Regions from separate parts of the Streptomyces sp. NPDC050997 genome, predicted to be linked through region 3. Evidence: predicted binding sites of a transcription regulator. Region 3 holds the regulator's gene; each other region holds the start of a gene.

Region 1 (4,757 bases), on a different contig from region 3:
TTGTGACCCCGAACACGCCCGAGGGCGGCACCCCCTGTCTCCAGGGAGTGCCGCCCTCGGTCAAGGACGGTTGATCAACCCTCAGGTCGATCAGAAGTCCATGTCACCGCCCGGCATGCCGCCGCCGGCCGGGGCAGCGCCCGCCTTCTCCGGCTTGTCGGCGATGACGGCCTCGGTGGTGAGGAAGAGCGCGGCGATGGAGGCGGCGTTCTGCAGCGCGGAACGGGTCACCTTCGCCGGGTCGATGATGCCTTCGGCGATCATGTCGACGTACTCACCGGTCGCGGCGTTCAGGCCGTGACCGACGGGCAGGTTGCGCACCTTCTCGACGATGACGCCACCCTCGAGACCACCGTTGACGGCGATCTGCTTGAGCGGGGCCTCCAGGGCCAGCTTCACGGCGTTGGCGCCGGTCAGCTCGTCACCCTCAAGGTCCAGCTTCTCGAAGACCGAGGAGGCCTGCAGCAGGGCCACGCCACCACCGGCGACGATGCCCTCTTCGACGGCCGCCTTCGCGTTGCGAACGGCGTCCTCGATGCGGTGCTTGCGCTCCTTGAGCTCCACCTCGGTGGCGGCGCCGGCCTTGATGACCGCGACACCGCCGGCGAGCTTCGCCAGGCGCTCCTGCAGCTTCTCGCGGTCGTAGTCCGAGTCGCTGTTCTCGATCTCGGCGCGGATCTGGTTGACCCGGCCCTGGACCTGGTCGGAGGAGCCGGCACCGTCGACGATGGTGGTCTCGTCCTTGGTGATGACGACCTTGCGGGCCTTGCCCAGGAGGTCGATGGAGGTGTTCTCGAGCTTGAGACCGACCTCCTCGGAGATGACCTCGCCGCCGGTGAGGATGGCGATGTCGTTCAGCATCGCCTTGCGGCGGTCGCCGAAGCCCGGGGCCTTGACGGCGACGGACTTGAAGGTGCCACGGATCTTGTTGACGACCAGGGTCGACAGGGCCTCGCCCTCGACGTCCTCGGCGATGATCAGCAGCGGCTTGCCCGACTGCATGACCTTCTCCAGGAGCGGCAGCAGGTCCTTGACCGAGCCGATCTTGGAGTTGGCGATCAGGATGTACGGGTCGTCGAGCGACGCCTCCATACGCTCCATGTCGGTGGCGAAGTACGCCGAGATGTAGCCCTTGTCGAAGCGCATACCCTCGGTGAGCTCGAGCTCCAGACCGAAGGTCTGGGACTCCTCGACGGTGATGACGCCTTCCTTGCCGACCTTGTCCATGGCCTCGGCGATGAGCTCGCCGATCTGGGTGTCGGCGGCGGAGATGGAGGCCGTGGAGGCGATCTGCTCCTTGGTCTCGACATCCTTGGCCTGCTCGAGCAGGGCACCGGAGACGGCCTCGACGGCCTTCTCGATACCGCGCTTGAGGGCCATCGGGTTGGCGCCGGCGGCTACGTTGCGCAGGCCTTCCTTGACGAGGGCCTGGGCGAGAACGGTCGCCGTGGTCGTACCGTCACCAGCGACGTCGTCCGTCTTCTTGGCGACTTCCTTGACCAGCTCGGCGCCGATCTTCTCGTACGGGTCCTCGAGCTCGATCTCCTTGGCGATGGAAACACCATCGTTGGTGATCGTGGGGGCGCCCCACTTCTTCTCGAGGACGACGTTGCGACCCTTGGGGCCGAGCGTCACCTTGACGGCGTCCGCGAGCTGGTTCATGCCGCGCTCGAGGCCGCGCCGTGCCTCCTCGTCGAACGCGATGATCTTGGCCATGTGAAGTGGTCCCTCCAGGACTGGGGGTGATTCCTTCGGACCGCGCCCGCGCCCGCGACGGACGGCTCGCATGCCTCGTGGTTCCTTGCCCCACCTGGCCTGCGGGCCTCACCGACTCGGTCCTTCTTGTCACTCTCACCTTCAGAGTGCTAACGCCAATGATTAGCACTCGCCCATGCCGAGTGCAAGCGCCTCGGAGGGATCCGCAGGTGAACAGCGTCCCGTCGCCGCGCCCCTGGCACGGCCGCCGTGCCCCCGGGACACCTCGGGGGCACGTGCCCCGGACACATCGCTCGCACCCCTCGCACCCCGGACACACCGAAGGGCCCACACCCCGTGAGAGGTGCGAGCCCTTCGAAGAAGAACAGAAGAACGTCGCTGCTTTACCCGGCGCGATTCAGCCGGTCGCCAGACGAACCATGTCCGCCTGCGGCCCCTTCTGACCCTGCGAGATCTCGAAATCGACCCGCTGCCCCTCTTCCAGGGTGCGGTACCCGTCCATCTGGATGGCGCTGTAGTGGACGAAAACATCCGCACCACCGTCGACCGCGATGAAGCCGTACCCCTTCTCCGCGTTGAACCACTTGACGGTGCCCTGAGCCATGCCTAACTCCCCTATTACTGGCCCTTGCACAGACCCACACTTCATGGATCCGGGTCAGACCTCACCCCCCACATGATTGGGGGCGTGCGCCGGAACGCGTCGACCGCGGCCGAATGTATCTGCCCAACTGCCGTCTGCAACAGGTCAATCGGACGAGAATTCAGGACGCACGCGATCCGGAATGTGGTGAGAATTCGCCCGAATTCAGGGCAAGTCGGGCCACACAAAGAGCACAAAAGCCACGAAAGAGGCGCACACTTTGGCTACATCTTGTCGGGCGTAAGGCAGAAACAAGGGCTGCCGACCTGTGATGGGGCAGCGCGTTCCCCAACTGTACCGCGCTCAACCACATTGAATTGCCCCCTCCGCTTCTCTCACGGAGGGGGCAATTCGATGAACGCTCGGTAACTGATGTTACCGAAGGTAATGATCAGCCGCCGGCGACGGCCGGAATGATGGAGACACCGGCGCCGTCCGGGGTCGCCGTCTCCAGACCCTGCTCGAAGCGGACGTCGTCGTCGTTCACGTACACGTTGACGAACCGGCGCAGCTTGCCCTGGTCGTCGAGAACGCGCGCGGCGATGCCGGTGTGGTTCTTCTCCAGGTCGGCGATGACCTCGCCGAGGGTGCCCCCCTCGGCGGCGACCTCGGCCTTGCCGCCGGTGTAGGTGCGCAGGATGGTGGGGATGCGGACGTTGACGCTCATGCTGATGACCTCCGGTCAGGTTCGGCGCCCCCGACAGGGGCGCGGGGAACTGCGCGACCAGCCCCCACGGGCCCGCAGACGAAACGAATTAGACGAGTCCAGCCTCACGGAACGACTCAAGGTTGGGACGAATCGTCGCAGTCAGCCCCGTGCCGGCCACCGCATCCAACGTCTTGAGACCATCACCAGTGTTCAGAACCACCGTGGTCTTCGTCGGGTCGAGAAGACCGTTCTCGATCAGCTTCTTCGCCACCCCAACGGTCACCCCACCGGCGGTCTCCGCGAAGATCCCCTCGGTCCGCGCCAGCAGCTTGATCGCGTCGACGATCTGCTCGTCGTCCACGTCCTCCACCGCGCCGCCGGTGCGACGGGCGATGTCGAGCACGTAGGGGCCGTCGGCCGGGTTGCCGATCGCCAGCGACTTGGCGATGGTGTTCGGCTTCTGCGGCCGGACCACGTCCTGCCCGGCCTTGTAGGCGACGGACACCGGCGAGCAGCCCTCGGCCTGCGCACCGAAGATCTTGTACGGCTTGTCCTCGACGAGCCCGAGCTTGATCAGCTCCTGCAGACCCTTGTCGATCTTCGTGAGCTGCGAGCCGGAGGCGATCGGTACGACCAGCTGGTCCGGGAGCTGCCAGCCGAGCTGCTCGCAGATCTCGTACGCCAGCGTCTTGGAGCCCTCGGCGTAGTACGGCCGCAGGTTGACGTTGACGAAGCCCCAGCCCTCGCCGGCAGGGTCGCCGATCAGCTCGGAGCAGAAACGATTCACGTCGTCGTAGTTGCCCTCGATGCCGACGAGCTCACCGCCGTAGACCGCGGCCATGACGACCTTGCCCTGCTCCAGGTCGTGCGGGATGAACACGCAGGAACGGAAGCCGGCCCGGGCCGCGGCGGCGCCCACCGCACCGGCGAGGTTGCCGGTGGAGGAGCAGGAGAGGGTGGTGAAGCCGAAGACGCGGGCGGCCTCGATGGCCTGGGCGACGACCCGGTCCTTGAAGGAGTGTGTCGGGTTGCCGGAGTCGTCCTTGACGAAGAGCTTGCCGGCGTCGACGCCCAGCTCACGGGCCAGATTGTCGGCCTTGACGAGCTTGGTCCAGCCGGGGTTGATGTTGGGCTTGTCCGCCACGTCCGCCGGGACGGGCAGCAGCGGGGCGTAACGCCAGATGTTCGCGGGTCCCGCCTCGATCTGCTTGCGGAGCTCCTCGGCGTCGTAGGCGGAGAAGTCGTAAGCGATCTCGAGCGGGCCGAAACACTCCTCGCACGCGAAGACCGGGCCGAGGGGCACGCGGTGACCGCATTCGCGGCAGCTCAGCGCGGCGGCGGGGCCGAGGTCTACGGTGTTCGTGGTGCTTGCAGCAGTCTGCACAGCCATGGAGGCGAGGCCCTTTCTCCTCATCTTCCCCACGACGCACTTCGCCGTGAGACGGATTTGGCACCTTCCCTAGTCGGGAGCCTCGCTGGTGACGAGAACCGACTGGAGGGTTGCCGGGGCTTCAACGGGCCGTATCCCTCTGCCCCTCTGGATGAGCGGTATGAAGTTGTTGATCGGTGAAACGAGTCGACGACCCGCGACATGCGATGGTCATCAGCCTTGTCCAAGACTGTAACCGAAGGCCAGGACAGTTGAGACAGCCGTCCGAACCGCGAGACGGATCCCTTGTCCCGTACGGGATTATGGATCGCAGCTCGCCGAGAGAACGCAGAGGAGCCGCGCACTGTGCTGAACGAAGT
Region 2 (4,757 bases), on a different contig from region 3:
GTACGGCGACAGGTAGCCCTTGTCGAAGGCCATGCCCTCGGTGAAGTCCAGCTCCAGACCGAAGGTGTTGGACTCCTCGACGGTGATGACACCGTCCTTGCCGACCTTGTCCATCGCCTCGGCGATGAGCTCGCCGACCTGGCTGTCCTGGGCGGACAGGCCGGCGACGGCGGCGATGTCGGACTTCTCGTCGATCGGTCGGGCGGTCGCGAGGAGTTCCTCGGACACGGCCTTGACCGCGGCGTCGATGCCCTTCTTCAGGGCGGCCGGGGAGGCGCCCGCGGCCACGTTCTTCAGGCCCTCGCGTACGAGCGCCTGGGCGAGCACGGTGGCGGTGGTGGTGCCGTCACCCGCGATGTCGTTGGTCTTGGTCGCCACCTCCTTCACCAGCTGGGCGCCGAGGTTCTCGAACGGGTCCTCGACCTCGACCTCACGGGCGATGGTGACGCCGTCGTTGGTGATGGTGGGAGCGCCGAACTTCTTGTCGATGACGACGTTGCGGCCGCGGGGGCCGATCGTCACCTTGACCGTGTCGGCGAGCTTGTTGACGCCGCGCTCGAGGGCGCGACGGGCGTCCTCGTCGAACTTCAGGATCTTCGCCATGGGAGCGTGAGCCCTCTCGGAAATCTAGGTGAAATTAGCCGCGCCCCTGGCACCCGGCTCACTAGTGATCGCGGGGGGCCAGGGGCGCAGCTCAATGCAATGTGCTTCGCGGTGAAGCGAAGCGAGGTGAACTACTTCTCGATGATCGCGAGCACGTCGCGAGCCGAGAGGACGAGGTACTCCTCGCCGTTGTACTTCACCTCGGTACCGCCGTACTTGCTGTACAGCACGATGTCGCCGGTCTTTACGTCGAGCGGAAGTCGCTCGCCGTTCTCGAAGCGGCCCGGACCGACGGCCAGGACGACGCCCTCCTGGGGCTTCTCCTTGGCGGTGTCCGGAATGACCAGGCCAGAGGCGGTGGTCTGCTCAGCGTCGAGCGGCTGGACCACAATGCGGTCCTCGAGCGGCTTGATGGCAACCTTGGAGCTGGTGGTCGTCACGATCCGACCTCCCCCTTCGGAGATCTCACGGGGTTAACTGTCTGAGGTGGCGACCAGGTGGATCCGTCGTCGCGGGTGCCGGACCTGCCCGTCGCTAGTTGGCACTCTCCAGTGGGGAGTGCCAGGTCCGAGACTATGACCGCGATTAGCACTCGGTCAAGCGGAGTGCCAATTCGTGCGGCGCGCGGCGCGGTTTTGGTCCGGTGTTCACCGTCCACGGGCCTGGTGCCGGAGCGCCTGCCGCCCGGGCTCCCGCTACCGAACACTTGCCCAGTGCTCCACCCTTCAGGGTGGAGGTGTAGGGCATCCTGCCCGTAGTGGCCCGGAGGGGCGCAGCGGCATGGCTAAGATCGCCTTGTCCGACAACGGAGTTGTCGGACCTACCGCCGGACGGGCGGGAAGTCAGGCCTGCGGAGGCCGTGTAAGACCGACCCTCACCGGTCGGCGGTGGCCTGTGAAACAGGAACCCATGGTGGTACCGCGATGGGGGTCCCCCCTGCTCGAGCGAAGCCGAGAGCTGGGGGAGGTACGGACCGGAATCTCCTGCCTTTGGGCAGGAGAGGGCGTCAAAGGTAGTCCTCCAGCCTCCCCACCGTCAGGCCCGCCTCCCGGATCTCCCTCAGCAGCCGTACCGTCCGCTCCCGCAGCGGCTCGGCGGCGGACTCGCCCGACGCCACCGACACGATGTCCCCCGCCCGCAGCCGGCTCTCCCCCTTCGCGAAGGTCAGCCGCTCGCCCTCCATGGACGCCCGCCACAGGACGACCGCCGCGACTGAGCAGTCGGTGGCCGCGCGCAGGGTCGTCGTGTCGTACGCGCCGTAGGGCGGGCGGAAGAGGTGGGGGCGGATGCCGAAGCGGGACCTGAGTTTGTCCTGCTGGCCGCAGATCTCGGCGCGCTGGCCGGCGTAGGGCAGCCCGCGCAGGGCGGCGTGGTCGAGGGTGTGGTTCTGGATGCTCGCGCCGACCGCCTGCAGACGCGCGAAGTGGCCGTACCCCGGTCCGACGACACTGTCCGTGAGGAACATGCTGACCGGGAGCCGCAGTTCACGGACCAGGTCGACGAACCGGGGGTCCCTCTCGGCGCCGTCGTCGTAGGTCAGGAAGACGACCTTGTCGGTCGTACGGACACGGTCCACCACGGGCGTCAGGCCCGGGCCCGCGGTGTGCGGGGCGGCGGGCCGGGCGGGAGGCCGCGGGGCGGGCGGCAGTGGACCTGCCAGGCCCCAGCGGCGGTACGCGGGCTCCCCCACCCCGGACGGGCCGAGCGAGCCCACCCGCCCGGCCGCCTTCTCACCCAGCCGTTCGATGGGGTCGACGGACTGCGCGCAGCCGGCGAGGAGAGTCAGCGCCAGGACCGCGGCCGCCGGCGCCCACCGCCTCACAGGTAGTCCTCCAGGCGGCCCACGGCGTACCCCTCGCGCGTGACCTTGTTCAGGAACCGGCGGACCATGTCCGGCATCGTGCCCTTCCAGCTGCCCCGGCCCCGGAAGTGGGTGAGCACGATGTCGCCGGGGTGGAGGCCCCGGCCCCACTCGCGGTAGTCCCAGTGGTCGACGAAGACCTCCTCGTTCCACAGCGGGGCGTACCGGACCCCGCAGCTCTTCGCCGCGCGCAGGGTGGCCCTGTCGTAGCTGCCGAAGGGCGGGCGGAAGAGCCTGGGCCGCTTGCCGTAGCGCTCCTCGATCACGTCCTGCATGCCGCAGATCTCGTACTTCTGGCGGGCGTACGACATCCCCCGCAGGTAGGGGTGGTGGAGGGTGTGGTTGTTGAGTACGACCCCCCGGTCCCGCATCTTCCCGAAGTAGCCGTAGTCGCCCTTGATCAGGTAGTCGCTGAGGAAGGCGGTGTACGGGATCCGCAGCTCGCTCATCATCCGCAGGAACTCCGGGTCCTTCTCGGCCCCGTCGTCGATGGTGAGGAAGACGACCTTCTCCTTGGTGGGGACCGTGGTGAAGACGGGGGGCAGGTTCAGTTCCCGGTGGCCGTCGACCTCGAAGCCCTCACGGGTGGTGATCCTCGGCTTCACCGCCGGGGGCGCCGGTGCCATCAGCGGGACCTTCTTGAGGCCCCAGCGCTCGGCCACCGCCATCCGGGCCCGGTGCGCGGCGCGCAGCCTGGCGGCGTACTGGTCCAGGGCGCGGGCCGGGCCGGGAGCGGGCGGCGCCTCGACGTCGCCGTCCTGCGCGCAGCCCGAGACGATGGCGGCGGTGGCCAGCACGGCGATACCGCCCTTCACCCACAGCGAGGACCGAAGCTGCCGGGAGGACCACGGGGGTTGAACGGATCGGAGCCGCCGAGAAGACCAATTACGCCACAAAGACCTGTTGTTGTAATTTTGTCCTACTGACCGCATGGTGCCGGATCCTCGCAGGCCAGCGCCGCGAACCCTCGGTGACACCGCCGCCGGAGGCGGACCATCCACCGACTGGCCCACAATGAGCCGGTGAACGACCTCGCTCCCCTCCTCACCCCCGAGGGCCGCGCCCTCCTCGACGAAGTGCGCGGCACCGCCCCCGCCGACGAACTCGCCGTCGCCACCCGGCTGCGCCGCGACCATCCCGCCGCCCTGGTGTCGGCGGCACTCGGGCAGGCCCTGCTGCGGCAGCGGGCGGCGGCGAAGTTCGGGGCCGAGGACGCCGGGCGGATGTTCTTCACCCCGAACGGGGTCGAGCAGTCGACCCGGGCGAGCGTGGCGACGTACCGCGCGCAGCGGCTCAAGGCCCTCGGTGTGCGCTCCGTGGCCGACCTGTGCTGCGGGATCGGCGGCGACGCGATCGCGCTCGCCAGGGCGGGGATCAGGGTGCTCGCCGTGGACCGGGATCCGCTGACGGCCCACACGGCCCGGGCGAACGCCGACGCGCTGGGCCTCGCCGGCCTCGTCGAGGTGCGGGAGGCGGATGTCACCGAGGTGGACACGGCTTCGTACGACGCCGTGTTCGTCGACCCGGCGCGGCGGAGCGGCCGGGGCCGGATCTTCGATCCGGAGGCATACTCGCCGCCCCTGTCGTGGGCCGTCCGAGCCGCACTCCAGGCCCCGCACGCGGCCCTGAAGGTCGCCCCGGGCATCCCGCACGAGGCCGTCCCCGCCGAGGCGGAGGCCGAGTGGATCTCGGACGGCGGGGACGTGAAGGAGGCCGTGCTGTGGTTCGGCACCGAGCCGGGCGCCGTCCGGGCCACCCTGCTGCCGGGACCGCGCACCCTGCTCTCCCGAGGTCTCCCCGACCCCGAGGTCCGCCCGGTCGGCCGGTTCCTGTACGAGCCCGACGGCGCCGTCATCCGCGCCCACCTGGTCGCCGAGGTCGCCGAACAGCTCGACGGCGGGCTGCTCGACGCCACGATCGCTTACATCACGGCCGACGAGCGGCATGTGACCCCGTACGCCTCCGCGTACGAGATCACCGACCAACTCCCGTTCAACGTCAAGAAGTTGAAGGCCCTGTTGCGGGAACGCGAGGTCGGCGTCCTGACCGTGAAGAAGCGGGGGTCGGCGGTGGAGCCGGAGGAACTGCGCCGCAAGGCCCTCCCCAAGCAGCACGGGCCGAACTCGGCGACCGTGTTCCTGACCCGGGTCGCGGGAGCCCCCACGATGCTTCTTGGGCACCCCGCCTGACGAGGCTCAGGACGCCTCGGCCGCCCGGTTCAGCAGCAACTCCCGTTCCCGTTCGTTCCGCGTCAGCTCCGCCGCCCGTACGAACTCCGCCCGCGCCTCCTGCG
Region 3 (4,757 bases):
TGGTGGAACGTCAAGCACCCGGGGGCGTACGCGGCGGCGCTGGCGGCGGGGCGGTCGCCTGGTGCCGGGCGTGAGCTTCTGTCCCGGGAGGACCGCCGGGTGGAGCGGATCCTGCTGGAGCTGCGGCTGCTGGAGGGCGTACCGCTGGATCTGCTGCACGAGGCCGGCCTCGCGGCGTCCCGCCGGGCCCTCGTCGACGGGCTTCTCCAGGAGGGGCCGTACGAGGCGGGGCGCGCGGTGCTCACGTTGCGGGGGCGGCTGCTGGCGGACGCGGTGGTGCGGGACCTGGTGGACTGAGGGGGGCTCCCCGGGCGCCCCGGGCGGGTTTGTCTCGCCCCCGCCGCCCCTACCCGTCCCGTCCCTGGGGGCTGCCGCCCCCGGACCCCCGCTTCGGCCCTGAACGGGCCTTGTCCTCAAGCGCCGGACGGGCTGGATCAGACTCGTCCCGTCCCTGGGGGCTGCCGCCCCCGGACCCCCGCTTCGGCCCTGAACGGGCCTTGTCCTCAAACGCCGGACGGGCTGGATCAGAAAACGCCGGACGGGCTGGATCAGACCGTGACGAAGTCGATCAGTTCCTCCACGCGCCCCAGCAGCTCCGGCTCCAGGTCGCGGTACGAGCTCACCCGCTTCAGGATCGCCTGCCACACCGCGCCCGTGTTCTCCGGCCAGCCCAGCGCCCGGCAGACCCCGGTCTTCCAGTCCTGTCCGTGCGGTACGCGAGGCCAGCCGGGGATTCCCACGGCCGACGGCTTCACCGCTTCCCAGATGTCGATGTACGGGTGGCCCACCACCAGGGCGTGCTCGCTGGTCACCGACTCCGCGATGCGCCACTCCTTCGTGCCGGGGACCAGATGGTCCACCAGGATGCCCAGACGGGCGTCGGGGCCCGGCGCGAAGTCCGCCACGATGGACGGGAGGTCGTCCACGCCCTCCAGGTACTCCACGACCACGCCCTCGACGCGCAGGTCGTCGCCCCACACCTTCTCGACCAGCTCGGCGTCGTGCCGGCCCTCGACGTAGATGCGCCCGGCGCGGGCCACGCGCGCGCGTGCGCTCGGGACGGCGACCGAACCGGATGCGGTACGGGTGGGACGTACCGGAGCCTGCCCGGTCGGCCGGACCAGGGTGACCGCACGGCCCTCCAGCAGGAAGCCCCGGGGCTCCATCGGGAAGACCCGGTGCTTGCCGAAGCGGTCCTCCAGGGTGACCGTGCCCGCCTCGCAGCGGATCACCGCACCGCAGAAACCCGACCCGGGCTCCTCGACCACCAGGCCGGGCTCCGCAGGGACTTCCGGTGCGGGCTCGGTCTTCTTCCACGGCGGGGTCAGGTCCGAAGAGTACTGGCGCATTCGGATGACGATAGGAGAAGCCGCGGCCGTCCGGCCGTCCGGGTCACCGCGACACGCCGAAGCGCCCCGCCAGCGCGTCCCGCTGGGCCCGTACGAACCCCGCGTCCACCACCGCTCCGTGACCGGGCACGTACCGCGCGTCCTCGCCGCCCAGCTCCAGCAGCCGGTCCAGCGCGGCCGGCCAGTGCGACGGTACGGCGTCCGGGCCCGCCTGGGGCTCGCCGGACTCCTCGACCAGGTCGCCGCAGAAGACCACCCCGGGTGAGCCCGGCACCAGGACCGCGAGATCGTGGGCGGTGTGGCCGGGGCCCACGTTCGCCAGCAGGACCTGCCGGCCGCCGCCCAGGTCGAGGGTCCACTCGCCGGAGACCCGGTGCCGGGGCACCACCAGGGCGTCGACCGCCTCGTCCGCCGAGGAGGCCGCCAGGCCGTGGTGGACCGCGTCCGCCCGCAGCCCCTCGCGAGCGGACCGCCCCTCGAACACCGTGTCGATGCCCACCGGGCCGAACACCTCCACCCCCGCGAACGCCGCCGCGCCGAACACGTGGTCGAAGTGGGGGTGGGTCAGCGCGAGATGAGTCACACGGTGACCGGCGAGCTCCTCCGCCCCCGCCCGCAGCCGGGCACCCTCCTGGAGGCTCGACCCGGCGTCGATCACCAGGGCGCTGCCCTCGCCGACGACCAGCCCCACCGTGCAGTCCCAGCCAGGGAGCCGGCACCGCCCGACCCCGGCCGAAACCCGCTCCCATCCCAGCTCTTCCCAAGTCACCGTCATACGGCGACGCTAACCAGAACGGCACGTCCGGGCACGGCCTCGTGGGACCGGCCTTGCCCGGTGCGTACCTCACGGCCGTACACTGGGCCGGGGAACGCTGGCACTCGGATATGACGAGTGCCAGGCCAGGCACCCAGGGGACTGGGGGACGACTTCTGGAGGTGTGCGCGGATGCTGAGTGAACGCAGGCTCCAGGTGCTGCGCGCCATCGTCCAGGACTACGTCGGCACCGAGGAGCCCGTAGGGTCCAAGGCGCTCACCGAGCGGCACAATCTCGGTGTCTCCCCGGCGACGGTCCGCAACGACATGGCCGCCCTGGAGGACGAGGGGTTCATCGCCCAGCCGCACACCAGCGCCGGGCGGATTCCCACCGACAAGGGGTACCGGCTGTTCGTCGACAAGCTGGCCGGGGTCAAGCCGATGACCGGGCCGGAACGGCGCGCCATCCAGAACTTCCTCGACGGCGCCGTCGACCTCGACGACGTCGTGGCGCGGACCGTGCGGCTGCTCGCGCAGCTGACTCGGCAGGTCGCCGTCGTGCAGTACCCCTCGCTGACCCGTTCGACCGTGCGGCACGTCGAGCTGCTGTCACTCGCGCCCGCGCGTGTGATGCTCGTGCTGATCACGGACACCGGGCGGGTCGAGCAGCGGATGGTCGACTGCCCGGCGCCGTTCGGCGAGAGCCCGCTCGCGGATCTGCGGGCGCGGCTCAACAGCCGGATCGCGGGCCGTCGTTTCGCCGACGTCCCGCATCTGGTGGAGGATCTGCCGGAGGCCTTCGACGTCGAGGACCGCGGCACGGTCGCGACGGTGCTCTCCACCCTCCTGGAGACGCTCGTCGAGGAGAACGAGGAGCGGCTGATGATCGGCGGCACCGCCAATCTGACCCGCTTCGGGCATGACTTTCCCCTCACCATCCGACCCGTCCTGGAAGCGCTGGAGGAGCAGGTCGTGCTTCTCAAGTTGCTTGGCGAGGCGGGGGATTCGGGCATGACCGTACGGATCGGTCATGAGAACGCCTATGAGGGACTCAACTCCACTTCTGTGGTCTCGGTCGGTTACGGTTCGGGCGGCGAGGCAGTAGCCAAGCTCGGCGTGGTCGGACCGACCCGCATGGATTACCCGGGAACGATGGGAGCGGTACGCGCAGTGGCACGGTACGTCGGACAGATCCTGGCGGAGTCGTAAGTGGCCACGGACTACTACGCCGTTCTAGGCGTGCGCCGCGACGCGTCGCAGGAAGAGATCAAGAAGGCCTTCCGGCGGCTCGCACGCGAGCTGCACCCGGACGTCAATCCGGATCCGAAGACCCAGGAGCGGTTCAAGGAGATCAACGCCGCTTACGAGGTGCTGTCGGACCCGCAGAAGAAGCAGGTCTACGACCTCGGCGGTGACCCGCTCTCGCAGGCGGGCGGCGGTGGCGCGGGCGGCTTCGGCGCCGGCGGTTTCGGCAACTTCTCGGACATCATGGACGCGTTCTTCGGTACGGCGTCGCAGCGCGGTCCGCGCTCGCGCACCCGGCGCGGCCAGGACGCGATGATCCGGCTGGAGATCGAGCTGGACGAGGCGGCCTTCGGCACCACGAAGGACATCCAGGTCGACACGGCGATCGTCTGCGTCACCTGCAGTGGTGAGGGCGCGGCGCCGGGCACGACCGCCCAGACGTGTGACATGTGCCGCGGCCGCGGTGAGGTGTCGCAGGTGACCCGGTCCTTCCTGGGCCAGGTCATGACCTCGCGCCCCTGCCCGCAGTGTCAGGGCTTCGGCACGGTCGTCCCGACGCCGTGCCCGGAGTGCGCCGGCGACGGCCGAGTCCGTTCGCGTCGCACCCTGACGGTCAAGATCCCCGCCGGTGTCGACAACGGCACCCGGATCCAGCTCGCGGGCGAGGGCGAGGTCGGACCCGGTGGCGGTCCCGCCGGCGACCTGTACGTCGAGATCCACGAGATGCCGCACTCGCAGTTCCAGCGCCGGGGCGACGACCTGCACTGCACGGTCACCCTCCCGATGACGGCGGCCTCCCTGGGCACCAAGGTCCCGCTGGAGACGCTGGACGGCCTGGAGGAGGTCGACATCCGGCCCGGCACCCAGTCCGGCCAGTCGATCCCGCTGCACGCGCGCGGTGTCACGCACCTGCGCGGCGGCGGTCGCGGCGACCTCATCGTGCACGTCGAGGTGCAGACCCCGTCCAAGCTCGACCCGGAACAGGAACGGCTGCTGCGCGAGCTCGCCAAGCTGAGGGGCGAGGAGCGCCCGACGGGGCAGTTCCAGCCGGGGCAGCAGGGGTTGTTCTCCCGGCTGAAGGACGCGTTCAACGGTCGCTGAGGACACCCGCCGCCGGGCTGCGCCGGGCTGGATTCGACGGGCGTCAAGGGCCCCTCCGAGGGGCCCTTGGGGCACCGTCCAAGGGCCCTGACATTCGGAGATGCCGTCGGCCTATGCCGGGCGGAAGGCCGGATTCGGACTTGTTCGGAGGACGTGACAACATGCCGTCATGTCCTCCGCGCTGACCGATCTCTTCCCATACCCGATCGTGCAGGCCCCCATGGCGGGCGGCGTCTCCGTACCGACGCTCGCAGCCGCCGTGTGCGAGGCCGGCGGGCTCGGGTTCCTCGCTGCCGGGTACAAGACGG

Evidence for each region. Region 3 encodes HrcA, which represses chaperone genes, less so after heat shock. Its sites were predicted from a motif close to TTNGCACTCNGNNNNNCNGAGTGCNAA; they were not measured.
Region 1: a site for HrcA is predicted at 1,879-1,905, ahead of groL (chaperonin GroEL). Genes of this name have one in related genera too.
Region 2: a site for HrcA is predicted at 1,189-1,215, ahead of groES (co-chaperone GroES). Genes of this name have one in related genera too.

What each region holds. Positions count from the first base shown of each region.
Region 1 covers NZ_JBFAGK010000020.1:144,981-149,737, reverse strand. The annotation lists gene groL (chaperonin GroEL) at 91-1,716, opposite strand; gene AB0H86_RS34560 (cold-shock protein) at 2,114-2,320, opposite strand; gene AB0H86_RS34555 (MoaD/ThiS family protein) at 2,751-3,026, opposite strand; gene thrC (threonine synthase) at 3,115-4,398, opposite strand; SAM riboswitch class I at 4,416-4,556, opposite strand; gene AB0H86_RS34545 (glucosyl-3-phosphoglycerate synthase) at 4,744-4,757, shown strand, end outside.
Region 2 covers NZ_JBFAGK010000019.1:149,009-153,765, forward strand. The annotation lists gene groL (chaperonin GroEL) at 1-603, opposite strand, end outside; gene groES (co-chaperone GroES) at 735-1,043, opposite strand; gene AB0H86_RS33560 (polysaccharide deacetylase family protein) at 1,610-2,425, opposite strand; gene AB0H86_RS33565 (polysaccharide deacetylase family protein) at 2,422-3,279, opposite strand; gene AB0H86_RS33570 (methyltransferase domain-containing protein) at 3,487-4,653, shown strand; gene AB0H86_RS33575 (RNA polymerase sigma factor) at 4,660-4,757, opposite strand, start outside.
Region 3 covers NZ_JBFAGK010000005.1:264,235-268,991, reverse strand. The annotation lists gene hemW (radical SAM family heme chaperone HemW) at 1-297, shown strand, start outside; gene AB0H86_RS13940 (DUF3097 domain-containing protein) at 549-1,349, opposite strand; gene AB0H86_RS13935 (MBL fold metallo-hydrolase) at 1,393-2,124, opposite strand; gene hrcA (heat-inducible transcriptional repressor HrcA) at 2,296-3,312, shown strand; gene dnaJ (molecular chaperone DnaJ) at 3,313-4,449, shown strand; gene AB0H86_RS13920 (nitronate monooxygenase) at 4,619-4,757, shown strand, end outside.